3 regions of the Lysinibacillus sp. EB106-09-02-XG168 genome follow, and region 2 is predicted to be linked to each of the others. Evidence: riboswitches for the same ligand, from Rfam matches in the RefSeq annotation. Region 2 holds a riboswitch; each other region holds the start of a gene.

Region 1 (11,130 bases), 2.8 Mb from region 2:
TGGCGAAAATAGCTTTGGCTTAGGCGGTTATTTTAAAACACCAATCGAAACTTTACTACCTGTTGAAATGGAGATTAAAGGTAAGGAGCAATTACCATCATTAGGGCTGGCAATCGTACTTGACCGCTCTGGAAGTATGTCTGGAGCAAAGTTAGAGCTTGCTAAGGAGGCTGCCGCCCGTTCAGTTGAAATGCTACGAGATGAGGATACGCTCGGGTTTATTGCCTTTGATGACCGACCTTGGGAAATTATTGAGACAGGGCCACTTGGCAATAAGGAAGAAGCTGTAGATACGATTTTATCTGTAACGCCAGGTGGGGGTACTGAAATATATGGTTCACTTGCTAAAGCTTATGAAAATCTAGCAGATTTAAAGTTGCAGCGTAAGCATATTATTTTATTAACAGATGGACAGTCACAGTCGGGTAACTATGAAGACTTAATTGCACAAGGAAAAGAAAATGGCACGACTCTATCAACAGTTGCAATTGGTCAAGATGCAGATGCTAACTTACTTGAAGCACTCAGTGAGATGGGCAGTGGACGTTTCTATGATGTTGTTGATGAGCAGACGATCCCATCTATTTTATCTCGTGAAACTGCTATGATTTCACGCACATATATTGAAGATAACCCATTCTACCCATCTATATTTAATGCATCTGGCTGGAATACGCTATTTGTAAATGGGGTACCTAAAATGAATGCTTATTTAGGTACGACAGTAAAGCAGGGGGCCACTGTTATCGCAGAAAGTGAGAAGGAAGATCCAGTACTTGCAGAATGGCAATATGGCCTTGGAAAAACATTCGCCTTTACTTCTGATTCGACAGGGAAATGGACGGGAGACTGGGCAAGATGGCAAAATTGGGGCATGTTTTGGCAAACACTTATTTCAAAAATGCTACCGAGCTATAACGATGTTGCCTATGATGTACGGCTAGAATCAGACGGTTCATTTGTCATCACTGACCCAACAAATAAAGCGGCGTTCTTAGATATTGTCGCTGTCAATGAAGTGGGTGAAGAACTTGAAACACAGCTTGAAACAATTTCAGCTTCACAAGTTCGAGCTGTCGTACGAGCAGAACCAGGACTCATTTTCTTCCGCATTGCCGATGAAGAAAAGGCCATTTACCAGGCTGGTTTAAGTGTACCTTATAGTGCTGAATATGAATTACGTCCAGTGAATGATAAGCTAGTCGAAGAACTAACAAAGCAAACAGGCGGCTCCGTGTTAAAAGAACCTGGCGAAGTATTCCGTGAATTTACTAAAAAAGGTGCGGAACGCCAAAATATTGCAACAAGGCTTTTATTAGCGGGAATGCTACTATTCTTCATTGATATTACCATTAGACGCTTTGGCTGGAGCTTCTTAACTAGGCCGAAGAAAAAAGAGCAGCTTGTCGAGGATAAACCAATACAGGCAGAGGACACAAATGTTGCCCAGCTATTAAAGGGCATGAAAAAACGATCTTAGTAATTTAAAACGATGGTTCATTGCTTTATAGTAATGAGCCATCGTTTTTTTCATTTCCAAGGCTATCATCAAAAGTTGATGACACTGAAAACTATTAGTGCGGTCATATATACTGTATTTTCTGAAATATTCCGATAAAGTCTGAAATTGTTCCGATAAATTTTAAAATTGTTTCGATAAAACATAAATTTATTTCGATAAATCTCTCATCCCTTCAAAAAGGATTTATAATTTATAGAAGAGTATTTAGGTTAGTTACAAATACTGTTTTACGTAAATTGCTGGTAACGACAATGCCTAAGATAGCCCCAATAGTACTTGAAGTTAAAAAAGCTGGCATGAAAAATAAAGCAGCAACAGAAGTCCCCATTAATAAATGTGCGTAGGGCACTGCAATAAGTGAGGCAATGATACCTGTACCGAACATTTCACCGACACATGCTAGCCATTGTTTGCCACTGTATTTATAGGCAAGAGCTGCACATAAAGCACCAATAACACTGCCAGGTATAGCTAGTAATGAGCCTGTGCCTGTTAAAATACGAATAATACCTGTGACAAAGGCGACCAAAATGGTAGGTACTGGTCCAAGAATAATCGCGCCAATAACATTAATGGCATGCTGCACAGGATAGGCGCGCGCAATGCCCGTTGGTATTGAAACAAAGGTAGAACCTACTACGGCAATTGCTACTAACAAGGCCATAATTGTTAATTTTCGAATTGACATAATTTCCACTCCTTTTTAGTATTTAGTGAATCGCTGATAAACCCGACAAAAAAGCCGCTTCCTAAAAGCAATAGGAAGCGGCCCTGCATTTACATATTTAAAAGCAAGTGTCGCCACTTCCCTCCGCTAGTGTGAACTAGATCAGGTTCAAAGGGTCCGTATATGACCATATACGTCTCAGCCTTTTAAAGACTCCCCTAGTGGTAAGAATTTACTGTTAGTTTTTATCCTAATAATGTAGCACACTACTAAAAATAGTCAATAACTTTTAAGACTAATTTGAATCAGGATGCATAAGGTGTGGCGCTTTTTTCATTGTCCAAATAAGGGCAATGAAGAAGCAAGCCATTAAAATAATAGACCCGAAAATATAAGGACTGTTCATATTCCAATCGAATAACATACCTGCTAAAGCTGGACCAATCATATTACCAAGACTCATATACGCATTATTCAGACCAGCTGCATAGCCTTGTTCATTTTCTGCAAGCTTCGAAATCAGTGTGTTGACAGCTGGGCGAATCAATGTCGTAGCTGTAGAGAAGATTGTCGCTACAATTAAAATAAGTGCAAAGCCAGATGCGAATAATATTAAGAAAATCGAAACGGCTGCAATAAATAAATTGACTAACACTACTTTCATTTCGCCGAAGCGATTAAACAGCGGTGTAATAACAAACATTTGTACAACAACACCAAAAGCGCCGCCCATTACTAATATAATGGCGATATCAGTAGGTGTGTAATTAAACTTTTCTGTCACAAATAATGATAATGTTGTTTGGAAGTTAGCAATTCCGAAAGAGAATACAAGCATGATAATTAGCATGACAAAATAAGGCATTCGGACTGAACGGGCCATCTGCTTTACAAGATTATCCTGCTTCTGCGCCTTTTTCGCTGTGTTCGGTTTTGTAGCAGGTAATAAAAAGAACGATAAAATAGCTGCTAAGATAGCTGCAAATCCAGCAGTATAAAATGGGAAATGTAAACTAACTTTTGAGAGGAATCCACCGATACCTGGTCCAATCATAAAACCAAAGGACATTGCTGCCCCTATCATCCCCATACCTTTTCCGCGTTCCTCGTACGTTGTGACGTCAGCCACAAATGCCATAATAGGAGGTGCCACAAATGCAGAACCAAGGCCACCTAAAAAGCGTGCCAAGAAGAGCATCCACACATCTGTAGAAAGCCCGAAACCAATTTGTGCAAGTCCTGTTACGATAAGACCGAAGATAATGAGATTTTTTCGACCGTATTGATCTGAAAGATTCCCAGCAATTGGAGAAAATACGAATTGTGCTAAGGCGAACGTTGCAATCAACATGCCAAGTACTTGTCCTGCAGCACCAAATAGTTTTAAATACTCAGGCATGACAGGAATAATAATTCCGATACTCCCCATTGCGATAAACATATTAAACATTAAAATATACAAAGCCGCCTTATTAGACTTCTGCTGGGTCATCGAATACCCCTTTCTTTAATCAAATATATTACAGTCTACCATAAGGCTTGTACGTTTACTATTGACTATAAGTCTGAAATAAGAGACTTATTTATGGGGATTCTAATTATTAAAACAAATCCCTGCACCAGTCTTTCCCTTGGGATTCGCCTCCATCTAAACAAAAAAGCTGTTCTCAACGTAATGTGAGAACAGCTTAGGTTTATCGAATACTCATTTTAAATTCTAAAAACAACTCATTGTATTTACCCAAATAATCAGGGCCTAAGTTTTTATATACTTCTAGTGTTTTTCGTTGTTCTTCAGAAGGATAGAATCGCTTATCAGATACAACTTCCTTATCCATTAACTTCATCGCTGCAATATTAGGGGAAGAGTAGCCTACATAATCAGCGTTTTTAGCACCTGATTCAGCTTTTAGCATGAAATTAATGAATGCATGTGCACCATCTAGATTTTTTGACGTTTTGGGGATGACCATATTGTCAAACCATAAGTTTGAGCCTTCCTTCGGTACAGCAAAGTCTAAATCTTCATTTTCTGACAACATGTCAGCTGCTTGACCAGACCAAGTGAGTGCCACAGCCGCTTCTTTATTAACCATCAGCGGTGTAATTTCATCCCCGATAATAGCTTTTACATTTGGCGCTAATGTGATTAGTTTATCCGTAGCCGTACGTAGTTCCTCGTTATTTAAAGAGTTGAGCGAGTATCCAAGGCTATTTAAGCCCATACCAATTACTTCACGTGCACCGTCTACTAAAAAGACTTTACGCTTTAATGAAGGATCCCATAAGTCTTCCCAAGATGAGAAGTCAAGATTTCCAACGAGCTTTGGATTATAGACAACGCCGACTGTTCCCCAGAAATATGGAACAGAATATTTATTGTCGTCATCAAATGGTAAATCTAAAAAATACGGATCGATATTTTTAAAATTAGGGATTTTCGTTTTATCTAAAGGAACAAGTAAGTTTTCTTCCTTCATTTTTTCAATCATATATTCAGAAGGTACTGCAATATCGTAAGCTGTACCACCTTGTTGAATTTTTGTCATCATTGCTTCATTTGAATCAAATGTTTCATAGATAACGTGGATGCCTGTTTCTTTTTCAAATTGTTTCAACAAATCAGGGTCAATATATTCTCCCCAGTTAAAGATTGTTAACGTATCTTTACCACTTTTCCCACCGCCCGCACTTAGGGCGTCAGCAGCATAGAATAAAAGGGCGGAAACGACAAGTATTGCGATTGTTGCTTGAATTAATTGCTTCATTGAGTGCCCCCCGTTCTTTTATTAGCGCGGCTTGTGATGAAGTAATAGCCAACTACGACTATAACCGTTACAAAGAATACTAAACCTGAAATAGCATTAACCGTTAAGGAAATACCGGCACGTGCCATCGAATAAATTTCAACGGATAATGTACTGAAACCGTTACCTGTTACGAAAAATGTTACCGCAAAGTCATCTAGAGAATACGTTAAGGCAAGGAAGAACCCTGCAAAAATACCAGGTTGTATATACGGTAAAATAACACGCATCATAACATCTTTTTTCGTTGCTCCTAAATCTAATGCAGCGTCGATTAATGATTTATTCATTTCTAATAGTTTCGGTAAAACCATCAGTACAACGATTGGAACACTGAACGCTACATGTGCTAATAAGACAGAAGCAAAGCCTAATTTAATACCAATCATTGTGAATAAAATTAAAAAGCTTGCACCAATAATGACATCCGGGCTAACAATTAACACATTGTTTAATGAAAGTAGTGTATTGCGCATTTTTGAATCTTTAACAGTAACAATACCAATAGCTCCTAGTGTTCCGATGATTGTAGAAATCAACGCAGAGAGTAATGCCACGATGACTGTATTAATTAGAATGACGAGTAGACGTGAATCCTCAAAAACAGCTTTATAATGTTCTAACGTAAAGGACTCAAAACTATTCATCGTTCCACCACTATTGAACGAATAGAAAATTAAATAGAAGATAGGTGCATACAAAACGATAAAAACAATCGCTAAATATACTCTTGCTGAAGCAGATAGTTTTTTCATCGTACGCGACCTCCTTTATCCTTTTTCTGTCCCGTAATTAACATAATAATGACCATAAATAAAATTAAGAAAACAGCAATTGTTGAACCCATTCCCCAGTTTTGAGTGACAAGGAATTGTTGTTCAATAGCTGTACCCAGTGTAATAACACGGTTTCCTGCAATTAAACGAGTAATCATGAAGAGTGATAATGCAGGAATAAATACAACTTGAATACCTGATTTAACACCGTCCATTGTTAACGGCAAAATAACGCGACGGAACGTAGTAAAGGCAGATGCCCCTAAATCACGTGCTGCATAAATAAGTGCCGGATTTAAACGATCCAATGAGTTGAATATCGGTAAAATCATAAATGGAATAAAAATATAAACGGATACGAACACAAAGCTAATATCAGTGAATAGCATTTGCTTTGGATCAAAACCAAATACTTCGATAAATGCATTTAATGGGCCGTACAAGCCAAAAATCCCGATAAAGGCATATGTTTTTAACAATAGATTAATCCAAGAAGGAATAATAATTAGTAAAAGCCAAAGCTGCTTATATTTTGTTTTTGTTAAAAAATAAGCTGTTGGATATGAAACAAGTAACGTAAAGAATGTAATTAAAAACGCATACCAGAATGAACTTAATGTCATTTTTAAATAGACAGAAGTAAAGAATGCTTTATAATTATCGAGCGTAAAATTGCCATGTATATCTAGTAGGGAATAGTAAACAACGAGTGCAATCGGCGCGATAACGAAAAGTGCAATCCATAAAACATAAGGAAATAAGGCTGATTTCGAAGTCTTAGTTTGCATCTTCGTCGTCCCCATATGCCTCTAAACGTTTATCGAATTCTTCTTCTGTTTCATTTAAGCGCATTACATGAATTGCTTCTGGGTCAAAGTCTAAACCAATTTCTGTCCCTACCTCAGCTTTTTTCAATGAATGCACAAGCCATTCATTGCCATCTTTGTCGTACGTAGATAATTCATAATGTACCCCGCGGAACAATTGAGTATCGACTTTAACGACAAGTTTTCCTTTATCGATTGTTGTCATTTCTAAATCCTCTGGGCGAATGACAATATCAATTTTTTCGTTTGGCTTCATACCTTGGTCAACACATTCAAACACTTTACTAGCAAATTCTACTTTGAAATCTTCAATCATTACGCCAGGAACAATATTTGATTCACCAATAAAATCAGCAACGAAGCGGTTAATTGGCTCATCATAAATATCTACTGGTGTACCAGATTGTTGGATTTCACCTTCGCTTAAAACAAAGATTTCATCACTCATGGCAAGTGCTTCTTCTTGATCGTGTGTGACAAATACAAATGTTTTCCCAAGTCGTTGTTGTAACTCACGTAACTCATACTGCATTTCTGTACGTAGCTTTAAATCTAACGCTGACAGGGGCTCATCAAGTAAAATTACTTCAGGATCGTTCACAATCGCACGAGCAATTGCCACACGTTGACGTTGACCACCAGACATTTCAGAAATTTCACGGTTACCATAGCCTGCTAAGTTAACGAATTTTAATGCTTCTGCAACACGGTTTTTAATTTCACTTTCAGGAAGCTTTTTTATACGAAGCCCAAATGCGACGTTTTCAAAGACATTTAAATGAGGAAATAATGCATAATCCTGAAAAACTGTATTTACTTGGCGTTCATTGGCTGGTACTGAGTTGATTTTTTTATCATGAAAATAGATATTTCCTGTTGTCGGTTCTGTGAATCCAGCGATCATACGTAAAATAGTTGTTTTACCACAACCGGACGGACCTAGTAGCGTATAGAATTTTCCCTTTTCTAGCTCCAGGTTAATGTTTTTTAAGACGACCGTGCCGTCATTATAAGACTTTGAAACGTTTTCAAAGCGGATAATCGAATTCGTTGTCATAGATGCGCCTCCTTAAGCTATAAATATGAATCCGTTGCGACAAGTAAAATTTTTGTTTCATCAGCATGTGCATTAAAAATTTGATGATGATCTGTCGCTTCAAAATAGAGAGCATTGCCTTCACTCGCTATGTACTGTTCATCTCCTAAAACGAGACGAATACGCCCTTCGACAACATAAATAAATGTTTCTGAAAGGGAGGGTTCAAACTGCTTAAATTCACCATCAGCAGCAAGTGTTAAGAAAATGGGCTCCATTTCTTTTTCATTTGATGTAGGAATCAACCACTGAATTTCATATTTTTTTTCTTCATCTGTATAAGTAGATTGATCTTCCTCTGTATATACAACCTTTTGTTCAGGTGCTCCATCATCGAAAAATTCCTTAGGTGTTGACCCTAAAACTTCTAATAGCGAAAATAATGTTTCAATGGAAGGTGAATTTAGATCACGTTCTAATTGTGAAATATACCCTTTACTTAAATCTGTACGTTCTCCAAGTTCCTCTTGGGTAAGACCTTTTTTTAAACGAAGCGCTTTGATTTTTGCTCCTATTTGCATCTTTTCCCTCCTAGAAGAAGTTTAGCAATCATAAACTTTTGAAATATGAAGTTTACTTTAACGAAACTTTTAGTTTACTAAAACCATTACAATTATACATAATAAAAAAGAATTTGCAATCGTTTTTAATGAAAAAAAAGTAGATGAAATTTTTAGAAATTATACATAAATGTTGTGTAGAAAAAAATTGTTTAAACTAGAATAAAATTGTTAAAAGTAGCTAATAAATAGGCTGTAGCAGCTATTCCATTTGGGGATTTGACGAAAATTTGTCAGATAATTAAATGTGTGCACTTTTGTGAAGTTTACTTGTTTGAAAAACTACGATTACTCTGCTATCGTAGAAGACGAGTTCGCTGGTGCGAATGGAATATATACACTACATATATAATCGGAGGGATTTATAATGGCAGAACGCATGGTAGGTAAACAAGCACCTGACTTTACAATGGAAGCGGTACTTGCAGACAAATCATTTGGCAAAGTATCATTAGAAGACATCAAAGCACAAGACAAATGGACAGTACTTTTCTTCTATCCAATGGACTTCACTTTCGTATGTCCAACAGAAATCACTGCAATGAGCGATCGTTACGATGAGTTCGAAGACTTAGATGCAGAAGTAATCGGTGTTTCAACTGATACAATCCACACTCACTTAGCTTGGATTAACACTGACCGCACAAAAAATGGTCTTGGTGAGTTAAAATACCCATTAGCAGCAGATACAAATCACCAAATTTCAAAAGAATATGGTGTATTAATTGAAGAAGAAGGTATCGCACTACGCGGCTTATTCATCATCAACCCAGAAGGTGAATTAAAATACCAAACAGTATTCGATAACAACATCGGCCGTGATGTAGACGAAACTTTACGTGTACTTCAAGCTTTACAAACTGGTGGTCTTTGCCCAGCAAACTGGCGTCCAGGTCAAGCAACTCTATAATTTAAGAAGAGTTTTTATGTCAGGCGTTGAACTGAATTCGAGGCTTGGCGAAATTGATCATTCAAAAATAAAAAGTCCCCACATCAAGTTTGTGGGGATTTTTTTAAACTTGATATAGAAAAAGGTTCATCACTAAAAATTGTGGATGACTTTTGTTAAAACGTCTACTATGTAAATAAGTTGATTGGAGTGGAGGCTGGGCGACTCCTTAGGAATTAGCGATATTGAGGAACGGAGGCTAAAAGCATCACGTCCTGTGATTACGTCTCCGTGACCAACATCCTGCTGCTGTCGCTGCGTTAGCACTACGCTTTCGCGCAAAAAACATCCTGCTGCTGTCGCTGCGTTAGCACTACGCTTTCGCGCAAAAAACATCCTGCTGCCTCGAGACCCTGCAGCGAAGCGGCTCATCGGACGCCCCCTGGAAACTCTGTACGAAAGCGAAGCAACAGCAACAACAAATGTTTTAACTGTGCGAAAGCGAAGCGACAGCAACAAAGCGCCCAGCCGGAACGGAAATCAACCACACGTTTTGATAACGGTCCTAGAAAAAGGAAAAAAGGAGAATGTTTTATGAAACTTCGTGAACAAATGCCTGAACTTGCAGGCGCAACGACTTGGTTAAATGGAGAAGTAACAAAAGCGGATTTAGTAGGCGAAAAACCAACATTAATCCACTTCTGGTCAGTTAGTTGTCATTTATGTAAAGAGGCAATGCCGGATGTGAACAATTTCCGTGACCAATATAAAGATGAGTTAAACGTTATTGCTGTGCATATGCCACGTTCTGAGGAAGATACAAATTTAGAAACAATTAAATCGGTAGCGGCAGAGCATGACATTGTTCAACCAATCTTTGTGGATAGCGAATTAAAGCTAACAGATGCATTTGAAAATCAATACGTACCTGCTTATTTTGTGTTCGACAAAGATGGTCAGCTTCGTCACATGCAAGCTGGTGGTAGCGGTATGAAGATGCTAGAAAAACGTGTGAATCGTGTTTTAGATGAAATGCGTAACGCATAATAGCAATAGCAGGCGAGGATGTTTTATTCCTCGTCTTTTTTTATGTAAAATACAATGTTAGTGGGATTATTATAAGCAATGTGATGTATCCTAAGCGGAGAAGGATTCGAGTTGATTGAACCAGAGAGTAAGCAGATGGAGAAGTGACCAGAGCGAAAAGGAAGTTGACCTGATTTCGGTTACCCGATCAGATTCACGGGCTACTAGATTCCTTAAAATGTCCAAGGCTTGTCTTTCCATGACGAGTAGTCTCTTTTTTTGGCGATACATATAGCAGAGAATGCGTTACAATAAGGGTATAGTAGTTTTCGGAGGGATTTATAATGATGAAAAAAGAGTTTGCTGTCATTGGACTTGGACGTTTTGGTGGAAGCATTGTCCGCGAACTAATGAGTCAAGGGGCACAAGTTATGGCGATCGATCATTCCTCAGAGAGAGTGGACGAATTCGCTTCCATTGCCACACAGGCTGTTATCGCAGATTCGACGGATGAATCGGTATTAAATTCATTAGGTATTCGTAATTTTGAGCATGTGATTGTAGCAATTGGTGAAGATATTCAGGCTAGTATTTTGACGACGATTATTTTAAAAGAAATCGGTGTTCAGCAGATTACTGTAAAGGCTCAGAATGATTATCATGAAAAAGTTCTGCGTAAAATTGGAGCAGATTTTGTCGTGCATCCTGAGCGGGATATGGGGATCCGTATTGCTAATAATATGCTGTCTAATACAGTGCTTGATTATTTAGAGCTTTCTGATGAACATTCCATTATGGAGCTTAAGGCCAATGATGCGATTGCAGGTTATTCTATTATGGATTTAGATATTCGTGCAAAGTACGGGATAAATATTGTAGGGCTTAAACGTGGAGCAGATATTATCGTATCTCCACAGGCGAGTGATAAAATTTTGCTAGGAGATATTATGCTTGTCATTG
Region 2 (11,130 bases):
CAGATACTGTATAGATTACTACATTATCACCTAAGCCAGCTGCTGCTTCATTAAAACGACGTGTTTGCGCATCGCATACACCAGTATCCAATGATGGTACCACGCTAAATAAACGAATTTTCCCCTCTGAATCTTTTAATGTAACAGGTGACAGGTCATTCGCTAATATAGTGAAATCTGGTGCTTGATCTCCAACCTTTACTTCGTTCCCTACAAGTGTTACTGGACCATTTTTAAATGTTACTTGTGCCATGTAAACGCCTCCTAATCATCATATGTACTTAATATTACTAAATGGAGGGAATTAATTGCAACTGAGACAGCTTATCAAAAATAGTTTTGAAAAATCTTTTGGCACCTATTCAGCCATGTTTACTAAACGTTGCACCTTTTTCCAAGTTCATCACCATAATGTAGGGTTGATTTCCCAACAAACTAATGATGAATCACCCAATTCGAGTAGGAGGGAGTGATTAACTCCCGACCTCTCACACCACCGTACGTACGGATCCGTATACGGCGGTTCAATTAAGATGAATAACGCAAAGTTTCGTAACGAACTTGCAGACTTTTCAGCCCTTGGCTTTCCCAATAGGAATTGCCGAGGGTTCTGTGCAATATGGGGCTTTTTGAAATGCGCCAGTACCCTTTTCGGGTATTTCCCCATTCGTATGCTTTTCCGTACGGAACTTTTAAACGAATGAGATTTCTGACTCTGGTTCGGGGTTTCTTCCAATTCTTCCAAAGACACATTCGCAACCTTCTCTTAATCCAACTGTCTAATTTACTGAATACTGAAGGTGTATCTGCGAGCGCAAAATATCCACACCATCCAATTAGATATTGGTTTAATTTCTCGATACGATATTCCATTGGAAATGGCATCTTTCTAGAGGTAATTTCTCGTATTTTCTTCTTCATTCGTTGAAGGCTTGTTTTCGCCACCCGAACTTTTGGTTCTTTATGGTGTGAAAAACTAAAACCCAAGAATTTTCGATTCCACGGTCGGTCTACCGCTGATTTGGACTCATTCACTTTCAAGCGTAATGTACCTTCGACGAATCGCTGTACACTTGCTATTGTACGCTCTCCTGCACGTTTACTCTTCACATAGATATTGCAGTCATCTGCGTAGCGAACGAATTTATGACCACGTTTCTCTAATTCTTTATCCAACTCATCTAACACGATATTAGAAAGAAGTGGACTTAATGGTCCACCTTGCGGTGTTCCTTCCTCTGTACTTGAAACAACTCCATTTATCATGACACCTGCTTGGAGATATTTACGGATAAGTTTTAATAATGATTTATCATGAATTCTTTTCGCTAATGTTGCCATTAATCGGTCGTGGTTGACCTTATCAAAGAATTTCTCTAAATCCATATCCACAACCCAACGATATCCTTCCTTCATATAACCCTTCGCCTTTCGGACTGCGTCATGAGCACTCCGTTTTGGTCGGAACCCATAACTGTTGTCCGAGAAAGTTTGGTCATATTCTTTTGATAATATCTGCGATATGGCTTGTTGAATCAAACGGTCTGTCACGGTTGGGATTCCTAATAGACGCACACCGCCGTCTGGTTTCGGGATTTCGACACGAAGTACTGGTTGCGGTTCATAAGTTCCCATTAGAATTTGCGCTTTAATGGATTCCCAGTTTTCGAGGATGTGCTGACGTAAAGTTTGTACGGGCATCATGTCTACTCCCTGGCTTCCTTTATTCGCTTCCACTCGCTTTAATGCTTGTATCATATTCGGACGTGCTAGAATTTGATTCAACATCACCATTTCGTTCCTTTCCGTGAATAGCTTGTCTTCTTATGCCCACCTGAACTACACCCTCCGCAAATACCCTCATGGACTTCACCATTACTTTCTAAGCGTGAGGTTTCTCTGTTTTCTGTGTTTATTCATTCAAGATGGAATGCCAAGGGCTATTCTCTCTTAGTTGTTCGGTCCTTCCGATTAGTTCTAGACCCAATCGTACTATGACCTCTGCTGACTTCTGATGGTTCAGCTACTTGTCACCAAGTAATTTATGAAGGGTACTTCACGTTTCCATCAGACCTCCCCGGGTAAGCACGTGCACTTTCACACCATCTATCCGCCTCATTTACTCGATATGACCTTCGACAGAAAGGACTTTGTTTTGATTTGCAAACTCATCCAATCATACCTAGCCTTCTATGAGGTTCGTGTTCCTCGGACCGGTGTTTTGCCTCCAGCTTCCTTCAGATTCCGCGTCGCCACGGACACCCTTGCTCTTGGCTAACCTCTACTTCTGTCTTCGGGGTTCGGGACTTACACCCTATAGTTCATATGCATGCCGGGCGCACAAATAAAGAGCTGTCTCTGCAATGAGACAGCTCTAACCATTATTCTTCGTTTTTTTCCTCTAGCTTTTCAGGTTCTGATTTTTCCTCTAGAGATACAAGTTCAGTCTTTTCCTCTTTGATTGACAAAGGAGGTTCCACAATGTTTTTTTCTATATATATTTTTTCATGAACGACTGTTGTATCCGCGAAGTAATCGTGTAAACCTTGATTGTTCGGTAAGATGCCTACTAGAATATAAAGTGGCATAAAAATGGTGTTGATGATGCGCCCGATCCAATCACGGAATAATACGTCTGACCAAGTGAGATTCTCATGCTTTAATGAAATAACACGTAATCCAAATATCATTTTCCCTAATGTTTGCCCAAAAAATCTCGTCATTAATACGAAATAACTGTAATAGAGAGTAGCGGATATAATCGAAATCGGTGCATACCACACTGTTTCAGATAATGACCAATCCATTAAATAAAAAATTGGGTTAACGAGAATTCCACCTACTGCTGAAATAATTAATCCGTCTATTAAAAAGGCCCAAAAACGTATCCAAAAGCCTGCCGTTTTTAATGCATAAATCTTATTCGTATTTGGCTCATCCATTAGGTGAGCATTCTCCATAGAGGGTGACCCTTGCATAACAATTTCATTGTTTGTCATTGTACGCCCTCCTTAGTATTCGCCATATAGGTACATCATTTTAGGTGCTTTATAGTCCGCCATAATTTTCATCAGCATTTTTTCCTCTGCTGATGGACCAAATACGGATCCAATTTTCATCCCAACATATGATTGCCAGCCACCCACATCATATGTATACTCGAATAATTCTGCGTCCTCTAAACCAAAGTCTTTACGCAATGCAGTAATTGTTGCTTCCTCATCACCAATCTCATCAACTAACCCTGCTTCAAGGGCCTTCTTACCACTAAGAATTCGACCATCGGCCACTTTTTTCACATCTGGTTCAGACATATTACGTCCATTTGCAACAATACTAACGAATTCTTGATACGTTTCATTTATCATGTCTTGCATCATAGCACGCTCTTCCGGTGTCACTTCACGCATTGGACTAAGCATATCCTTATGTTCACCAGATTTAAACGTTTCATATTTCACACCAACTTTTTCTGCTAACGCCTGATAATTAATAGATTGCATAATGACACCAATCGAACCTGTAATTGTATCGCGTTGCGCAAAAATTTTATCTGCAGGTGCTGAAATGTAATAACCACCTGAGGCTGCCATCGAATCCATAGATACATAGATTGGAATTTGTCGTTCTTCTTTAATTTTCAACAGCTTTTTATATATTTCTGCTGATTCCTTTACACCACCACCCGGTGTATTAACACTTAAGACGATACCTTCCACAGTCTCATCATATAAAATATTATCTAATTGATTTAAGAAAAATTGATGATCATAAGAAATTGGTTGCCATAATGTACTTGATCCAACATCTTGAATCGTACCATCAACCTTTAAGTATGCAATACGTTTATCCAAATCGCCGCTTTCTTTTACCTCTTCTAATACCGTCAAGTCGTCTCCAGCAACCAAGCTATCAAAACTGCTAAAGAAATCTGATTTAAATATTGCAAAAATAGTGTTCATTCCTAATGAAAATACTAATAGCACACCTGCAATTATTAAAGCAGCCCACCTTTTACCATTCATATTTTTCTGCCTCCTCAATAATTTGTTTCATACTTATTGCAATAATTTGGCTTATCACAATAATACGAAGTTGATCTCCACACTTTGCAAAAGCTTTAACTATTCAACCTATAATACATTACCTAATATTATAAAAAAAATCAAAGTTCATAAAAAAAGCAGGAACTTTGATTTTCGACATTATTTCTTAGGAAATTAATGATGTGTGATAGAATGAATTTTTTCTTGCTCTCGTAATTCGACACGACGAATTTTGCCTGATGAGGTCTTTGGCAGCTCAGTAACAAACTCAATCGCACGAGGATATTTATATGGGGCTGTTAAAGTTTTTACATAGCTTTGTAGGTTTTTTATAAGTGTTTCATTACCAACTTCGCCTTCACAGAGCACAACAAACGCCTTCACGAGATTTCCACGGATCTCATCTGGACTTGCAACAACGGCAGTTTCTTTCACTGCAGGATGCTTCAACAACGCATCTTCTACCTCAAATGGGCCAATCGTATACCCAGAAGAAATAATGACATCATCCCCACGTCCTTCAAACCAAAAATAACCGTCATTATCTTTGTATGCACGATCTCCGGTAATATACCAATCGCCTCTAAATTGTAAATCTGTCCGTTCTGGATCGTTTAAATATTTTTTAAATAACGCGGGCGTTTCACAGTGTACAGCAATATCTCCAACTTCCCCGACCGCAACAGGATTTCCCATATCATTTATAATTTCAACAGTATTACCCGGAGTAGGTTTGCCCATTGATCCCATTCTAGACTCCATCCCTACCATTGTACCAACAAGTAATGTATTCTCTGTTTGTCCATAGCCATCTCGTACTTGTAAATTATAAACTTCGGAAAATACTTTTATCACTTCACTATTTAAAGGTTCACCTGCTGACACAGCCTGACGTATTGTACTTACATTAAAATTTTGTAAATTTTCAAGACTCGCCATAAATCGATATTCGGTTGGTGTGCAACATAGAATATTAATATTGAATTTTTCAATCAATGCAAAGTAAGTTGCCGCATCAAAGTGACCTTTGTAAACAAATGCTGTTGCACCACTTCCTAAAGTAGCGAGGAACGGACTCCAAATCCATTTTTGCCAGCCTGGAGCTGCTGTTGCCCAAACAATATCACCCTCTTGAACACCTAACCAATTTGGTGCAGTAGTTCGCAAGTGTGCGTAACCCCAGCTATGTTTATGTACCGCTGCCTTTGGATTGCCTGTTGTACCACTTGTATATGCTAAAAATGCAATGTCTGTACTCTTAGTTGGAGTAGCGCATATATAAGATGTTGGTTGGCTTTGCATTTTTTCAAGCAGCGGTTGCCAAGGTTCATGTGCATGACCAATGACAAATTGCTTTATTGCTTCTAAATTATCCACATTATCAAATTGTTCAATATAAGGCTCAAATGCAACAACTCCTTTTGCATCGGCATGATTGATTCGATATTCAATATCTTTAGTTCTCAGCATTTCTGAACTAGGTATAATAGTTAAGCCTGCCTTCAAAGCTGCAATATACACGATATATGCTTCCACTGATCTCGGTACCATGACTAAAATTACGTCGCCTTTTTTTAAACCTTGGGAGGTAAATACATGTGCTGCCTGATTCGCCTTTTCAAGTAAAGTTGTATATGTTAAGTACTGAATTTCCTCGTTTTCGCCATAAACTAATAATGCATTTTTGGTAGGATCCTGCGCATATTTCTCAATTTCCTCTGAAATGTTATACCATTCTGGTGCGATTAAATCTTCTCTTTTCATGGCAATTGCCCCCTTTTGTTACGCTCATTATAAAACTCAATTTTTATCATTTTCAATGGAATTCACTCTAATTCATTAAAGTCGTGACAACTATCATGCTCCGCTATATGGCATCAGTCACGTATAGCTTCTATTCATTTCAATTTGGCGTAATCGTCGCTTTCGCACAGAATTACTGAATGCAAATAAAAAACTCCTATTGAACGCGAATGAATAATATGGTACATTTTGGTCAACTAAAAGCATGATTGCAGGGGGACTCATTTAGAGTTGAGAAGGTAAAACCTGACCCTTTGAACCTGTTAGTTAATACTGACGTAGGGAGCAATTCACATCGACTTACTGATGAAAGGCTCTTTTACGTGTTTTTTGCGCACGAAAAAGGGCCTTTTTTGCACGCTTACGTCCATCCAACGAGGAGGACTTAAATTGATATTCCAAACGATCCGTAAACAAAATCCACTTATTCATTGCATGACGAATTATGTTGTTGCTAATTTCCAAGCAAATGGCTTATTAGCAATAGGCGCTTCCCCAGTCATGGCTGATGACGGTCATGAGGTTGAGGAAATGGTCACAATCGCCTCAGGCTTATTGATCAATATTGGGACCCTTAATGAGCGAATGAAAGAATCCATGTTACTTGCAGGAAAAAAAGCAAATGTTCTTGGTATTCCGGTTGTTTTAGATCCTGTTGCAGCAGGTGCAACGACTTACCGGAAACAAACGGTACAGCATTTATTGGAGGAAATAAAATTTGCGGCAATTCGATGTAATATCGGAGAGCTTGCAGCAATTGCCAATGTAGACTGGCAACAAAAAGGCGTAGATAGTGGTAGTGGTTCAATTTCTTTAGAACTAGAGGCGCAGAAAATAGCTCAACTTTACAATTGTATTGTTATTGTGACAGGTGAAAAGGATTTTATTACTGATGGCAAACATCAGCAATGGGTTACAGGTGGAAATTCGCAAATGACAGAAGTCACTGGAACAGGTTGCTTATTGAGTGCACTATGTTGTGCCTCCTTCACCGCAGGAGCTCAACCTTTTGACCAATTACTAGAAACATTATCGCTATATAAAAAATTAGCAGAAAAAGCCGCTTCTTCTACTCGATTCATTGGCGATTTTCAAATTGCTGTATTAAATGAACTACATCGCCTTTCAAAGGAAGGTGAAGAATAATGCATATTGTAACGACAATTGCCGGTTCAGATAGTGGCGGCGGTGCAGGTATACAAGCTGATTTAAAAACATTCCAGGAATTAAAAGTATTTGGAACGTCTGTCATTACTGCTTTAACAGCCCAGAATACTTTGGGTGTATCGGATGTTTTACCAATTGAAGTGAGCTTTGTTGAAAAACAACTGAAAGCGCTAATCGAGGACTTTTCAATTAGTGCTATTAAAACAGGAATGTTGTTTTCCTCCGAAATCATCCAATCAATTGCACATATTTTAGCCGAAGTAAATATTCCACTTATTGTAGATCCTGTTATGATCGCAAAAGGTGGCGAGAGCTTATTACAGCAAGAAGCAATTGAGGCATTACGAAATTATTTGCTACCTTTAGCAACAATTGTAACGCCAAACATTCCTGAGGCCGAAACCCTTTCTGGAAGAAAAATTAATTCTTTAGCAGATATTAACGAAGTAGCCCAAATCTTATTACAGACAGGTGTTCAATGTGTCGTTATGAAAGGCGGTCATTTAGAAGATAAATGTTATGCTACTGATTATGTTTTTTTTCAAGATGGTCGATCATTTTCTATGCAATCTACTCGAATTGCAACAAAAAACACGCATGGTACAGGCTGTACATTTTCCGCTGCATTAACTGCTTTTCTTGGTCTTGGGCTACCTATAGAAAAGGCAATTGAGGAAGCTAAAAAATTTATTCAATTAGCAATAACTCATGATTTATCTATTGGGAATGGCCACGGTCCAACAAATCATTTTGCTTATCAACAGTATAAAGATTCCTACGAGGTGATCATTCATGAAACGTGACGATCTGCAGCTATATTTTATTATGGGCACAGGTAATGTTTTCAAACAGGAGCCACTAACCGTATTAGAGAAAGCTCTCCTATCTGGAATTACTATGTTTCAATACCGTGAAAAAGGGCCAAATCCCCTTACTGGACAAGCCTATGAAAATTTTGCTCGTAAATGTCAAAAGCTCTGTCAACAGTATCATGTTCCGTTTATTATTAATGATGATGTTGAGCTAGCTATTAAGCTTAGAGCAGATGGCGTTCATATTGGCCAAGAAGATTTCCCTGTGTCAATGGTACGTGAAAAAATTGGCAATATGATACTAGGTGTTTCTGTTCATTCTCAAGCGGAATTAAAAACTGCTTTACAATATGGTGCTGACTATGTAGGTATTGGTCCAATTTTTTCAACTACTTCTAAAAGTGACGCCAAACCGCCTAGTGGAACTGAATTTTTACAGCAAGTTCGCAGACAATATCCAGAGCTGCCTATCGTTGCAATTGGAGGCATAAACTGTTCGAATGCATATACGGTATTTAAAGCAGGTGCAGATGGGATAGCAGTTATTTCCGCAATTTGCGAAAGTGAGGATATTTCGAATACAGTCTCTATATTTAAAGCATTTGTAGGATAAAGTGAAACTTTAATCAGTGGGCGTCATTCAAGCGGGTTTAAATTACTCCTTGTTTATGTGGGATAAAAAATAAACATTTTAAACAAACTAAAACCAGTGCCTTTTACGGTCACTGGTTTTAATTTTAATAATTGCTAATTAAGCAATTATTGGTTGTTCGGCATACCTTTTAATTGAGATTCTGCCATTTGTACAAGACGTTTAGTGATTTCACCGCCAACGGAACCGTTAGCACGAGCTGAAGCGTCAGCTCCTAATTGAACACCAAATTCTTGTGCAATTTCGTATTTCATTTGATCAAGTGCGCGCTCTACACCAGGTACAGCAAGTTGATTTGAACTGCGGTTGTTGTTGTTTGCCATGTGTTTCTCACCTCCTTGTGAATATAGAATGTGCGATTTTAGATTTTTAATACAAAAATATTTCAGGTAAATTGTACCTCATAAGGAAATGGACTAAAAAAGCCGACTCAAAATGTACTTTTGAGTCGGCTCTTATGAATTCGCAAGTTTCTTCTATAAAAGATCCGCAAATTTATCGGCTTCTTGTTCTTTTTTCGGGAAAATGTAAACTTCACGGTTTTTCACTGCTCGTTCGATGAGTTCATCAAAATCCGAGAAGCTTTCGTAATGCTCAACCTTTTCAAGCTTTGGCTTTGTTTTTGGACTTGCAGGAGTAAAAATTGTACAGCAGTCTTCAAATGGCTGAATAGACGTTTCGTATGTGCCAATTTTCTCTGCAATATCGATAATTTCTAATTTATCTGACGAGATTAATGGACGTAAAATCGGTGTGTTCGTTACAGCATTAATAGCTGTAAGGCTTTCAAGAGTTTGACTCGCTACTTGCCCCAGACTCTCACCTGTAACAATAGCTAATGCGCCAATGTCTTCACGTACTTTGTCAGCAACTTTTAGCATCATACGTCGAGTAGTTGTCATCGATACATTAGAAGGTACTTTTTCTTTAATAAGAACTTGAATTTCAGTGAAAGGAATAACATGTAAACGTATACTCGCTCCGAATTTCGTTAATTCATTAGCAAGTACCTTTACTTTTTCCAATGAATTTTGGCTTGTGTATGGTGGGCTAAAGAAGTGAATCGCTTCTAAGCGCACTCCTCGTTTCATCATTAAATAACCGGCAACTGGACTATCGATACCACCTGAAAGCATTAATAAAGATTTACCATTCGAGCCTACAGGCATTCCACCTGCACCCGGAATAACTTGTGCCATCATATATGTTGCATCATGACGCACCTCTACACGAAGTTCGATATCAGGCTGCTTCACTTTTACTGATAAATTTTGATATTGTGGTAATACATAACCGCCAATTTCGCGTTGAATGGCATGTGATTCTAACGGGAATGTTTTATCTGTGCGCTTTACTTCTACTTTAAATGTAAGCTGTTCATTTTTAAATGTATCCATAATTGTTATGGCTAGTTTTTTCATGGCTTCGATATCTTTTTCACATGCAGCCACAGGACTAAATGATTGAATACCAAAAATTTTAGGTAATCCTTTTAATAGTACGTCCATTTGTACTTCATCTTGAATGGCTATAAACATTCGATCACGTTCTGTGCGAATGTGTAAATGTCCTAAATCCGCAAACGCATGACGAATGTTCTCTCGTAAACGGCGAATAAAATCCATCTTGTTGCGGCCTTTTGTAGAAAGCTCCCCATATCGAATTAAAATTTCTTTCCAAATCATTTTTAAAATTCTCCTTTAAGTTCCGTCAATACTTCATCTAATACTTGTTTAAACTTTACAATATCTTCATCTGTTACATGCGCACCAAAGCTTATACGAATAACACCATTTTTAAAATGCTCATCGATATTTAGAGCTTCAACAACATGACTTGTTTTTGTTTGTTTCGATGAACACGCACTCGACGTCGAAACAATTACATTGCGTTTTTGCAATGCATTGATAATGACTTCACCTTTTAAGTCGCGAATACTAAAAGATAAAATATGTGCTGCTCCTTTTGGTGTTGATAAAATATGCACTTCATCTCCATACCCACGTAATTGAGTACATATTTCTTCATACCATTGACGATATTTTTTTGAACGTTCATTCATCGTCTCTATCGCTATTCGGGCTGCTTTTGATAAGGCTACGGCTTGTGGTACAGCTACTGTTCCGCTACGTAAACCAAATTCCTGCCCTCCGCCAAGTGCATACGGTTGCCATTTCATTTTTTTACGGAATGCGAGTACACCTGAACCTTTAAAGCCATGAATTTTATGACCAGATATAGAAATACAGTCTGGACCATCGTCATCGTTAAATGATATCGGTAACTTCCCGAAGCTTTGTATAGCGTCTACGTGAAAAGCCGCACGACTCGATTCATGAATAATTTTTGCAGCTTCAAAAATTGGTTGAATCGCGCCCATTTCATTATTTACATGCATCACACTTACTAAAATGGTATCCTTCCGCACTTTTGCGCGAAGCTCCTCTAAAGAAATAACTCCGTTTTCATCTACTTGCAAGTATTCCACATCAAAACCGTCTTGCTCAAGCTGCTTCACAGATTCTAGGACAGATGGATGTTCAATTTCAGTTGTTAAAATATGATTCCCTTTATGTGTGTTGCTACGTGCTAAACCAAATATAGCCGTGTTATTGGATTCAGTACCACCTGATGTAAATAGCACATTTTT
Region 3 (11,130 bases), 1.2 Mb from region 2:
TTCACGTTGAGATGCAATACTGATCAGCATCGGAGTCGGTAGCATTTCTTGATGGAAGGTGGTGATTGCTACGTAAAGCGATGGTGCCACCAAGGCAAGGGCAATTCCAAAAAATCTCAAAATGCGTACAAGAGAACTAATCATCCAATGCTGATAATAATCTTCAGCTGATTGTAAAAAGGATGTAAATAATGCTGGCACAACGAGGACAAACGGTGAACCGTCCACTAAAATAGCAATTTTACCGTCTAATAGCTCACCAGCAATAACATCAGGCCGTTCAGAATTATAAATAGTAGGGAATATAGTGAATTTGTTATCTTGAATAAAATCTTCGATGTAGCCGCCTTCTAAAATACCATCAATATTAATACGATCTAATCGGGCTAGAACCTCTGCTACTATTTTCTCGTTGGCAATGTCATTGATATACATAACTGCAACTTCCGTTTTTGTTACTTCACCGACAATCCGGGTCTTGATCCAAAGATTAGGACTTTTAATTTTTCGACGGAGCAGGGCCGTGTTCGTACGTAATGTTTCCGTAAACGATTCCCTAGGACCTCTAATAACCGACTCTGTGGCTGGTTCCATAATGGCTCTATCTTTTGCACCTTGTGTACTTGTCACGATACCAGTTGAAGATTCATCTATTAAGATGACCGTATTACCCTTTAAAATAGAATTGTACAGTGCTGAAAAATGGAAAATATCATTCACATCGCCGGCTGTTAAACAAGAATCTCTCAAATATCGAATAATCTTTTCTATTTCTGTATCTTGATGATCTTCAATATCAAGCATTAGTTTATCAATCACCGAATTAGAAATGCTTATTTTATCGGATAAGCCATCTATATAAATGATTGCTAACGTATATTGTTCAGCTTTTCCAATCGTTATTTCTCGTATGACAAGGTCATTACTATTCCCAAGTGTGTTTTTAATCAACTTTAAATTTTGAGAAAGTGAACTATATAGTTGGTTGTTATTTTGGGAGGTATCAGCAATTTTAGAAATAGACATGTTCTTTCCTCCTCAAGTTTTTACATAAATATAGAATGTACAACTTTGAGAGAAGATAAACTAAGGTTGGAAGTGATTTCATAGAAAAAAGCAGTGTTCCTTTCGTATAAAGAAAGGAAACACTGCTTTATTTTGTATACGTATATTTTAGTTCGTCATTAGTAGCATCCACATCTACATTTAAATTGTGGTCATTGAAGAACCATAAATCTTTTTCATCAATATAGTAGGTCACATCGTCAATAACTGTCTTTACACCAATTTCGATTGGTTCTTCACGTGTCATACCAAGAGAAAAGCCTTCGTGAAAAGGACTGGAACCACCATATCTAGCATAAAAACGAATCGTATCTCCGGATTCTACTTCCATTTCTTGTTTAAACCATTGTAGGGCTTTATCTGTTAGTGTGATATTCATTAGAATGCTCCTCTCTTCGTTACAGCCATTTTACCTTTGGTTCAGTACCATTTTTAATGCGGGTAATATTTGCTCGGTGACGATACATGATAAAGGTAAATAAACAAGCTACTAAAATACCTAACGCAAAATCACCTGTAACAAAATAATAAACGATTGAATAAATAAGTGCTACTAAAGCGGCAATCATCGAAGTTAAGCTTACAATCTTCGTTATTTTTAATGTTACAACAAAAGCGATAAATAGTAAGATAAATAGAGGCCATGAATAACCTAAGAGAACGCCTGCTGATGTTGCTACCGCTTTCCCTCCGCGAAAACCTGCAAAGATAGGGAACATATGGCCAACAACGGCTACTAGTCCAAGAATTAGCGAGTGAATGGAGACGTCAGAGAAGACAGGAAGAGCTACAAGTAATACGGCTGCTGTACCTTTTAAGACATCCATAATTGTTACGACTATTCCCGCTTTTTTTCCTAAAATACGAAATGTGTTTGTCGCACCTAAATTTCCACTTCCGTGTTCACGAATATCCGTTTTATAAAAAATTTTGCCTACCCATAATCCTGAAGGTATAGAGCCGATTAGATAAGCACATAAAATAATAAGTCCATTTAGCATAGCTGGACTCCTTTCATTCATTGATTATTACTTGGTACTAATAATATGTAATAAATATTCTACACTTTTTCTCTACAATCTACAATGACATGAAGGAGATTTCTTCGTGTATCTTGAATTCATTATAAAAGATAACTATTTTTCAAGGATTTTAATATGTATTTGATTATATGTTAGGGTTTTTGACATGATTCATGTTGGCAGTATGAAAGCCCTTTCTAGAAATATAGGTAAAAAGGCAATTTTGTCAATCATCCATTCCTTTGGTAGAATAGAAGTCTATCTTTAATTTCTAGAGTAAGTTAGTATGAATTTTCAAATAGACAGAAGGAAGCTATGAAGTACTGTACTGTATATTTTGCAGTGGAATTTCAAATGCTTCTGTATGGAAGACCAAAACCTATACCGATCGGCATCGTTTTGAAATGAGAGAAATGACCAGAAGTTAGCCATATGTTGTTTTATTTATGGAACTAATGTTTATGATCCTGCGTCAAGGGAATAGGATAGTTAGTAATACATAATAATGCATATATTGCAACTTTTTCTTCCGGTAACATGCTCAAAACGACAAAGCTGTGAGGAAATTTTAAAAATTTATTGGGTCTGTCACTAGCTATTGACAGGAAATGCTATTATTATTAGGAAGAGAACATAAATAGAACATGCGTTTTGTTTTTTGGAGGGGAATTTTTTGGCGAATAAACAGTCACCAAGCGTCTATAATGATGACGCCATTCAAGTATTAGAAGGATTAGAAGCGGTACGAAAACGACCCGGCATGTATATCGGTTCTACAGATGGCCGTGGACTTCATCACCTTGTATATGAAATCGTAGATAATGCGGTGGATGAAGCACTGGCTGGCTTTGGTTCTCATATCATTGTCACTATTCATAAAAATCAAAGTATCAGCGTTCGAGACTTCGGCCGTGGAATGCCAACAGGTATGCATAAGATGGGGAAACCCACTCCCGAAATTATCTTTACTGTCTTACATGCTGGTGGTAAATTTGGACAAGGTGGCTATAAAACAAGTGGTGGCTTACATGGTGTAGGTTCTTCTGTTGTAAATGCTTTATCCACTTTTTTAGAAGTAACGATTCATCGTGACGGTAAAAAGTATCGTCAACGCTTTGAAAACGGTGGCCATCCTGTAACAACATTAGAAGCAATAGGACAAACAAAACAGACAGGAACACTTGTACATTTTCTACCAGATGACACAATTTTCTCTGTAACAAAATTCAATTATGATACACTTGCAGAACGTTTACGAGAGTCCGCATTTTTATTAAAAGGCTTAAAAATTGAGCTAATCGATGAACGCGAGGAAGGCAAAGGTGATGTTTTCTTTTATGAGAACGGCATTGAAGCTTTCGTTGCGTATTTGAATGAGGAGAAGGATGTCCTTCATCCTGTTAAGTATGTGGAAGGGATTCAAGACGATATTGAAGTAGAATTCGCCTTCCAATTCAATGATGGATACTCAGAAACAATCCTTTCATTTGTTAACAATGTTCGTACTCGTGATGGTGGTACACATGAAACAGGTGCCAAGTCAGCGTTAACACGTGTTTTCAATGAATATGCACGAAAAATTGGCCTGTTAAAAGATAAAGATAAAAACCTTGAAGGGACAGACATTCGTGAGGGCTTAGCTGCGATTGTTTCTGTTCGTATTCCAGAGCATTTACTACAATTCGAAGGTCAAACGAAAGGTAAGCTCGGGACTAGTGAGGCACGTTCGGCGGTAGATAGTGTTGTTTCGGAGCAAATTTTATATGTGCTTGAGGAAAATGCTGAATTGTCTGCATCTCTAGTGCGTAAAGCTATTCGTGCGCAACAAGTACGAGAAGCTGCTCGTAAAGCACGCGAAGATGCACGAAACGGCAAGAAAAGCAAAAAAGGCAGTACGATTCTTTCCGGAAAATTAACACCTGCACAATCGCGAAATGCGGCGAAAAACGAGCTGTATTTAGTCGAAGGTGACTCTGCAGGAGGTTCTGCAAAACAAGGGCGAGATCGTACGTTCCAAGCGATTTTACCATTGCGTGGTAAAGTTATTAATACTGAAAAAGCAAAGCTTCAGGACATTATGAAAAATGAAGAGATTTCAACGATTATCCATGCTATTGGTGCTGGTGTCGGAACAGATTTCTCCGTCGAGGATGCAGCATATGACAAAGTCGTGATTATGACCGATGCTGATACAGACGGAGCGCATATTCAAGTGTTGCTGTTAACGTTTTTCTATCGATATATGCGACCATTAATCGAAGCTGGAAAGGTATTTATCGCATTACCACCGCTTTATAAAATATCAAGAGGCACTGGTAAAAAAGAAGTGATTGAATATGCTTGGACCGAAAATGATTTACAAAAGGCCATTAAAAAAGTTGGAAAGGGTTACATATTACAGCGCTATAAAGGTCTTGGTGAGATGAATGCTGACCAGCTGTGGGATACGACGATGAACCCTGATACGCGTACATTAATTCGTGTAACGATTGAAGATGGTGCACGTGCTGAAAGACGTGTGACAACATTAATGGGCGATAAAGTAGAGCCACGCCGTAAATGGATCGAAGCTAATGTAGACTTCGGTATGGAGGATGATTCAAATATTTTAGAAAATGAATTCATCCAACAAGAGGAGGACCAAGCATGAGTAGTACGGAAAAGTATCAAGATTTACCTTTAGAAGAAGTAATGGGTGACCGTTTTGGTCGCTATAGTAAATATATTATTCAAGACCGCGCGTTGCCAGATGCACGTGACGGTCTTAAGCCTGTGCAACGACGTATTTTATATGCGATGTTTACAGAGGGCAATACGAACGATAAACCATTCCGTAAATCAGCCAAAACTGTCGGTAATGTTATCGGTAATTATCACCCACACGGTGACAGCTCAGTTTACGAAGCAATGGTGCGCATGAGTCAGGATTGGAAGGCGCGCCATATGCTTATTGAAATGCATGGGAATAACGGCTCTGTTGATGGTGACCCACCGGCAGCCATGCGTTATACAGAGGCAAGACTATCTGCTATTGCAGCAGAAATGCTCCGCGATATTGGCAAGAAAACCGTTGAATTTGTGCCAAACTTTGACGATCAGGATATGGAGCCGACTGTTTTACCAGCTCGCTTCCCGAACTTATTAGTCAACGGTTCAACGGGTATTTCGGCAGGTTATGCGACAGACATCCCACCTCACGCACTTGATGAGGTGCTAGACGGTGTTCTTATGCGCTTAGATAAGCCAAACTCCACTGTTGATGAATTAATGACCGTTATTAAAGGGCCTGATTTCCCAACAGGTGGCATCATTCAAGGTGTCGATGGTATTAAAAAGGCATATGAGACAGGACGCGGTAAAATCATTGTGCGCGCTCAAGCAGTCGTGGAGCCAATTAAAGGTGGCAAAGAGCAAATCGTTATTACGGAATTACCGTATGATGTCAATAAAGCAAATCTTGTGAAGAAAATCGATGAGCAACGCGTGGATAAACGACTTGAAGGAATTGCAGAAATTCGCGATGAATCAGATCGTACCGGCCTACGTGTTGTCATTGAGCTGAAAAAAGATGTTCCAGGACAAGGGATTTTACAGTACTTGTTTAAAACAACTGATTTACAAGTAGCCTATAATTTTAATATGATTGCTATCCATAATCGTCGTCCGACAATGATGACATTGCCATTGTTATTGGATTCTTATATTGCCCATCAAAAGGAAGTCGTGACAAACCGCTCTATTTATGATTTGCAAAAGGCTAAAGATCGTTCGCATATAGTTGAAGGCTTGATAAAGGCATTGTCTATTTTAGATGAAGTCATTGCAACGATTCGTTCGTCGAATGATAAAAGAGATGCAAAAACGAATTTACAGGCGAAGTTTGACTTTACAGAAGTACAATCAGAGGCAATCGTTAGCTTGCAATTATACCGATTAACGAATACAGATATTACAGAGCTTCGCAATGAACAAGATGAACTGAATAAACTGATCGCCAAGCTTGAAGGGATTCTTAATAGTGAAGCAAAGCTTGTACGTGTCATTAAACAAGAATTGCTCGACATTAAAAAACGCTTTGCAGAGCCTCGTCGCTCAAAAATCGAGCAAGAGATTGAAGAAATCAAAATTACGTTAGATGTCCTTGTACCAAGTGAAGAGGTCGTAGTGACTGTTACAAAGGATGGCTATATTAAGCGAACATCTACACGTTCACATGCAGCTTCAAACGGTCAGGATTTTGCCATGAAAGATTCCGATTATTTATTATATGAAGCACATTTAAATACACAGCATCATCTACTGCTGTTCACAAATCGAGGCAATTATATTTATCAGCCTGTCCATGAGCTACCTGACATTCGTTGGAAGGATCTTGGTCAGCATATTTCAAGTATTGTGCCAACCGGAGAAGATGAATCTATTATTGCTGTATATGGTTTTGAGACATTCGAACAGGCCAATACGTATATTTTAACGGCTACGAAAGATGGACAAATTAAACGCTCATCAGTAGCAGATTATGCTGTAACACGCTATTCCAAGCCGATAAAAACGATGAATGTCAAATCAGGCGATGAAATGATTTTTGCAAGTATTGTGACGGACGAGGTAGAACTAATGTTAACGACAGATACTGCCTATGCAATTCGTTTCCCAATCGAGGAATTACCAGTAACAGGTGTAAAAACAGGTGGCGTCAAAGGGATTACCCTGAAAGACGGAGAAGCATTAGTTGGCATCAATGTTTTACCGCCAGATGAAACGTCCTATGTGGCAATTGTTACGCAACGCGGTGCTGTGAAGAAAATGAATGTAGCCGAAGTAGAAATGACTAGTCGTGCAAAACGAGGCTTAAAAGTATTAACAGAGTTAAAAGCGAACCCGCATCGAATCGTGGCTGTAGTCAAGGTCACTGATGGGGAACAGCTAATGATTGAAACGGAAAAAGGTGTGCAAGAGTCCCTTGATGTACAAGCATTAACTCGAGCAGATCGCCATTCAAATGGCTCCTTTAAAGTGGATATAGCTACAGACGGTGCCATTTCACATGTCTTCGCGGTCAAAAAAGAAGAGAAATAACATTAGTTTTCTAGCCCAGCCCCTTTGAGAGCTGGGTTTTTTTATAAAATGAAACCAATCAGCTTTGTGCTTTTATGAGGCTGTTTAATAATAATTCAGCACTATCGGTAAACAGACCCTTGTCATTTTCGGATGGATATGGGTATAATAATCATCGAAAAGTTCATATGGAAAGAATGTGGGGGGGCTGGTAGTTGCCAGCTGAGATTGTGTCCGATAGACGCTGACCCTTTGAACCTGATTTGGCTCGTACCAGCGTAGGGAACATCAATTCAAAAAAGAAAGTTTTTGATACTGATTGTAAAACGTCTGGGAGGAATCCTAGACGTTTTTTATGTTTTCAGACTTTTATTGCATGGACAGGCTTTAGTGTAAACAGACCGTGAATACGCTTTTTTCTGGTAAACACTTTCAATCATGAACACTTTCACACTACTAACTTGGAGGATTCAGCATGAAAAAATGGTTATTGGTCCTAATGGTTGCACTTTTAACATTAGTGGGCTGTAGCGAAAAAGAGGCTAAAAAGGATGCTAAAGGATTAACAAAAGTATCGGTAGTTCTTGATTGGACACCGAACACAAATCATACAGGTTTATATGTAGCGGAAAAACTTGGCTACTTTAAGGAACAAGGTTTAGATGTTGATATTTTATTACCTGGTGAAACGGGTGCAGATCAGCTCGTGGCATCAGGAAAGGCTCAGTTTGGCGTAAGCTATCAGGAAGGGATTACGCAGGCTCGTGTGCAGGATGTACCTTTAGTATCGATTGCAGCGATTATACAACATAATACTTCTGGCTTCGCATCTACCGCATCAAAAGGTATTACGTCACCAAAGGATTTTGAAGGGAAAACATACGGTGGCTGGGGTGCACCGCTTGAAAAGGCTGTACTACAATCACTAATGCAAACAGAAGATGCGGATATTAATAAGTTAGATATCGTCAATGCAGGTGATTTAGATTTCTTCACTATGATGAAAAAAGATATTGATTTTGCGTGGATTTATTATGCATGGACAGGTATTGAAGCAGAACTTCGTGGCGAAAAGCTGAACATGCTTTATTTAACAGATTATAGTGAGCAGTTAGATTATTACACCCCTGTACTTGCTACAAATGAAAAAATGATTCAGGATAATCCTGAGACGGTAAAAGCATTTGTCGCTGCTGCAGCAAAGGGCTATGAATATGCAATAAAACACCCTAATGAGGCAGCTGATAGTTTACTAGAAGCGGTACCTGATTTAGATAAGAACCTTGTGCATAAAAGTCAGGAATGGTTAGCAGATAAGTATCAAGACGATGCTGCACAATGGGGCGAGCAAAAATTAGCTGTCTGGGAAAACTACGCGAAATGGATGGCTGACAACAAAGTTTTAGAGGGCGAATTTAACGCAAAACAAGCATTTACAAACGACTTTTTACCGAAAAAGGAGACAAAGTAATATGGCAAACTCTTTAATAAGTGTACAAATTATCCCGAAAACTGAAACATATGAGGATGTAATCCCGTTTGTCGATGCAGCGATTGCAGTGATCGACGCTTCAGGGTTGAAATATGAAGTTCATCCATTAGAAACGACAATGGAAGGCGAGCTTACGACTTTGCTGCAAATTATTGAAGAAATGAATGCCAAGATGATCGAGCTTGGCGCAATCAATGTCATTACGCAAGTGAAAATTTTATATCAGCCATCCGGTATTACAATGGATACGCTAACGGAGAAATACAAGGGATGAAGCAGGCTGTTAAACAAGGAAGGACGATAATTTTTATCGCCTTCCTCTTATTCATATGGGAACTAATTGTCCGTTTTGCTGATATTCCACATTGGCTTTTGCCTGCACCGAGTGCCATTTTGAAAGAGGGCTTTCAATCGTATGAGACGTTTGTGCCGCATGCTTTAGCTACTATCCAATTAGCACTTCTTGGTCTTGCTATCGGGATATTATGTGGGCTAACAGTTGCGGTGCTATTACATCGTTTTACGTTTATAAGGGAGCTATTTTACCCTATTCTCATTATGTCGCAAAATGTCCCAGTACTTGTCCTAGCACCATTATTAATCATTTGGTTTGGCTTTGGTTTATTGCCAAAGCTCATTATTATTTGTCTTGTGTGCTTTTTCCCTATTGTTATTTCGGCAATGGATGGTTTTCGTCAAACTTCGCCTGAGCTAAAGCATTATTTTGAGATGATAGGTGCTACGAAAGCCCAAACCTTTTGGAAGTTAGAATGGCCTTATGCGTATCCAGCGATATTTTCAGGCATTAAAATAGCAGCAACCTATAGCGTCATGGGGGCGGTTATTGCGGAATGGTTAGGAGCGAAAATGGGGATTGGTGTTTATATGACATTGGCACAGTCTTCATTTCGAACGGATCGTGTATTTGTAGCGATTTTCGCTATCGTGTTTTTAAGTTTATTATTATTTAGTGCTATTCGATTAATAGAAAAACTTGGTGTGAAGGGGAGAGGAAACTATGCTAAGCATTCAAAACATTGATAAATCCTTTGATTCCCTTCCAGTTATCCGTAATTTATCTTTTGAGGTGAAGGATGGGGAATTTGTAGCGATTATCGGTCCGTCAGGCAGTGGGAAAAGTACACTTTTTCAATTAATTGGTGGTGTTTCTTCTATTGATAAAGGTGCTATTTTATTAAACGGCACAGATATCCAGAAAAAAAGAGGGACGATTGGCTATATGCCTCAGCAGCCATGTTTATTACCGTGGCGAACGATCATAGAAAACGTCATGATGGTCGAGGAGCTTCATGGAAAACCTAATGTTAACGTTGCGAAGGAATGGTTAGATAAAGTGGGGCTCGCAACATTTGTTAATGCATATCCTAATGAGCTGTCGGGTGGTATGCAACAACGGGTATCGTTTATCCGTGCAATTGTCAGTAATAAACCTATTTTATGTTTAGATGAACCGTTTTCTGCACTGGATGAGTTTACAAGGCTAGAAATGCAGGTGTGGCTATTATCGATTTGGGAGAAATATCGAAAATCTATATTGTTCGTTACACATAATATTGAGGAAGCTCTATTTTTAGCTGATCGTATTATTGTACTCACAAAACGACCAGCGACGATGAAAAAGGAAATAAACGTACCTTTTGCAAGGCCAAGACAAGAAGAAATTCGCCATTCCGCTTCATTTACGGCATTGAAGCAACAATTATTCTCGTATTTAAAAGAAGAAAAGGATGAGGCGAATGTTGATTGATGCACATATTCATTTAGACAAGTATAAAGAAAACGACATAACTCCTTTGCTAGAAGAAGTGGAATATGTCATTGCCGTAAGCATGAATCTACTATCATGTGAGAAGACGTTGAAGCTGTCGAAAGCCTATGCAAAGGTAAAGGCGGCATTTGGCTTTCATCCTGAACAACCGTTACTTAGTAATGCGGAGGAAGAGGCATTATTCGATTGGATACGTCAACACGCTCATGATATGGTGGCAATTGGCGAGGTAGGGTTGCCTTATTATTTGAGGCGGAAGAAGGCGATTGATGATCATACGTATGAGGCTTTGTTAGAACGGTTTATTGTATTGGCAAAGGAATTAAATAAACCGATTGTGTTACATGCTGTCTATGAGGACGCGGCTATTGTTTGTGACCTGCTAGAAAAACACCATGTAACGAAAGCACATTTTCATTGGTTTAAAGGCGATGAGGGAGTGATTGAACGGATGATTCATAATGGGTATTTCATTTCTGTGACGCCTGATTGTACGTATGAGACTGAAATTCAAGATCTGATCAAAAAATACCCAATCGAGCTAATGATGGTAGAAACAGATGGACCTTGGCCGTTTGAAGGTCCTTTTGACAATAAACGAACATCTCCTTGGATGATGGATCATTCCATGGAGGTTATTGCTTCGATAAAGGGGCTTACAACAGAGGAAGCGGCGCGTATCATTACAAGAAATACGACAATAT

Evidence for each region. A riboswitch is a leader RNA that binds a small molecule or an ion and turns the genes downstream of it on or off. The one in region 2 is predicted to bind thiamine pyrophosphate.
Region 1: another riboswitch for thiamine pyrophosphate. It lies ahead of thiW (energy coupling factor transporter S component ThiW); the one in region 2 lies ahead of thiM (hydroxyethylthiazole kinase).
Region 3: another riboswitch for thiamine pyrophosphate. It lies ahead of AC3WSO_RS13000 (ABC transporter substrate-binding protein); the one in region 2 lies ahead of thiM (hydroxyethylthiazole kinase).

What each region holds. Positions count from the first base shown of each region.
Region 1 covers NZ_JBYTDN010000003.1:886,586-897,715, forward strand. Annotated here, with positions in the region: gene AC3WSO_RS05125 (VWA domain-containing protein) at 1-1,480, shown strand, start outside; gene thiW (energy coupling factor transporter S component ThiW) at 1,713-2,210, opposite strand; TPP riboswitch at 2,312-2,419, opposite strand; gene AC3WSO_RS05135 (MFS transporter) at 2,485-3,681, opposite strand; gene AC3WSO_RS05140 (ABC transporter substrate-binding protein) at 3,884-4,957, opposite strand; gene AC3WSO_RS05145 (ABC transporter permease) at 4,954-5,751, opposite strand; gene AC3WSO_RS05150 (ABC transporter permease) at 5,748-6,560, opposite strand; gene AC3WSO_RS05155 (ABC transporter ATP-binding protein) at 6,550-7,656, opposite strand; gene AC3WSO_RS05160 (helix-turn-helix domain-containing protein) at 7,674-8,216, opposite strand; gene AC3WSO_RS05165 (peroxiredoxin) at 8,623-9,165, shown strand; gene AC3WSO_RS05170 (TlpA family protein disulfide reductase) at 9,739-10,191, shown strand; gene AC3WSO_RS05175 (potassium channel family protein) at 10,518-11,130, shown strand, end outside.
Region 2 covers NZ_JBYTDN010000003.1:3,692,636-3,703,765, forward strand. Annotated here, with positions in the region: gene tpx (thiol peroxidase) at 1-253, opposite strand, end outside; gene ltrA (group II intron reverse transcriptase/maturase) at 529-1,791, opposite strand; gene AC3WSO_RS18780 (RDD family protein) at 2,382-2,999, opposite strand; gene sppA (signal peptide peptidase SppA) at 3,012-4,025, opposite strand; gene mbcS (acyl-CoA synthetase MbcS) at 4,221-5,810, opposite strand; TPP riboswitch at 6,053-6,151, shown strand; gene thiM (hydroxyethylthiazole kinase) at 6,240-6,995, shown strand; gene thiD (bifunctional hydroxymethylpyrimidine kinase/phosphomethylpyrimidine kinase) at 6,995-7,819, shown strand; gene thiE (thiamine phosphate synthase) at 7,809-8,441, shown strand; gene AC3WSO_RS18810 (alpha/beta-type small acid-soluble spore protein) at 8,588-8,803, opposite strand; gene thiI (tRNA uracil 4-sulfurtransferase ThiI) at 8,957-10,165, opposite strand; gene AC3WSO_RS18820 (cysteine desulfurase family protein) at 10,168-11,130, opposite strand, start outside.
Region 3 covers NZ_JBYTDN010000003.1:2,475,244-2,486,373, reverse strand. Annotated here, with positions in the region: gene AC3WSO_RS13025 (spore germination protein) at 1-1,026, opposite strand, end outside; gene AC3WSO_RS13020 (HesB/YadR/YfhF family protein) at 1,154-1,444, opposite strand; gene plsY (glycerol-3-phosphate 1-O-acyltransferase PlsY) at 1,464-2,066, opposite strand; gene parE (DNA topoisomerase IV subunit B) at 2,761-4,737, shown strand; gene parC (DNA topoisomerase IV subunit A) at 4,734-7,166, shown strand; TPP riboswitch at 7,337-7,447, shown strand; gene AC3WSO_RS13000 (ABC transporter substrate-binding protein) at 7,621-8,616, shown strand; gene AC3WSO_RS12995 (thiamine-binding protein) at 8,618-8,911, shown strand; gene AC3WSO_RS12990 (ABC transporter permease) at 8,908-9,678, shown strand; gene AC3WSO_RS12985 (ABC transporter ATP-binding protein) at 9,656-10,405, shown strand; gene AC3WSO_RS12980 (TatD family hydrolase) at 10,395-11,130, shown strand, end outside.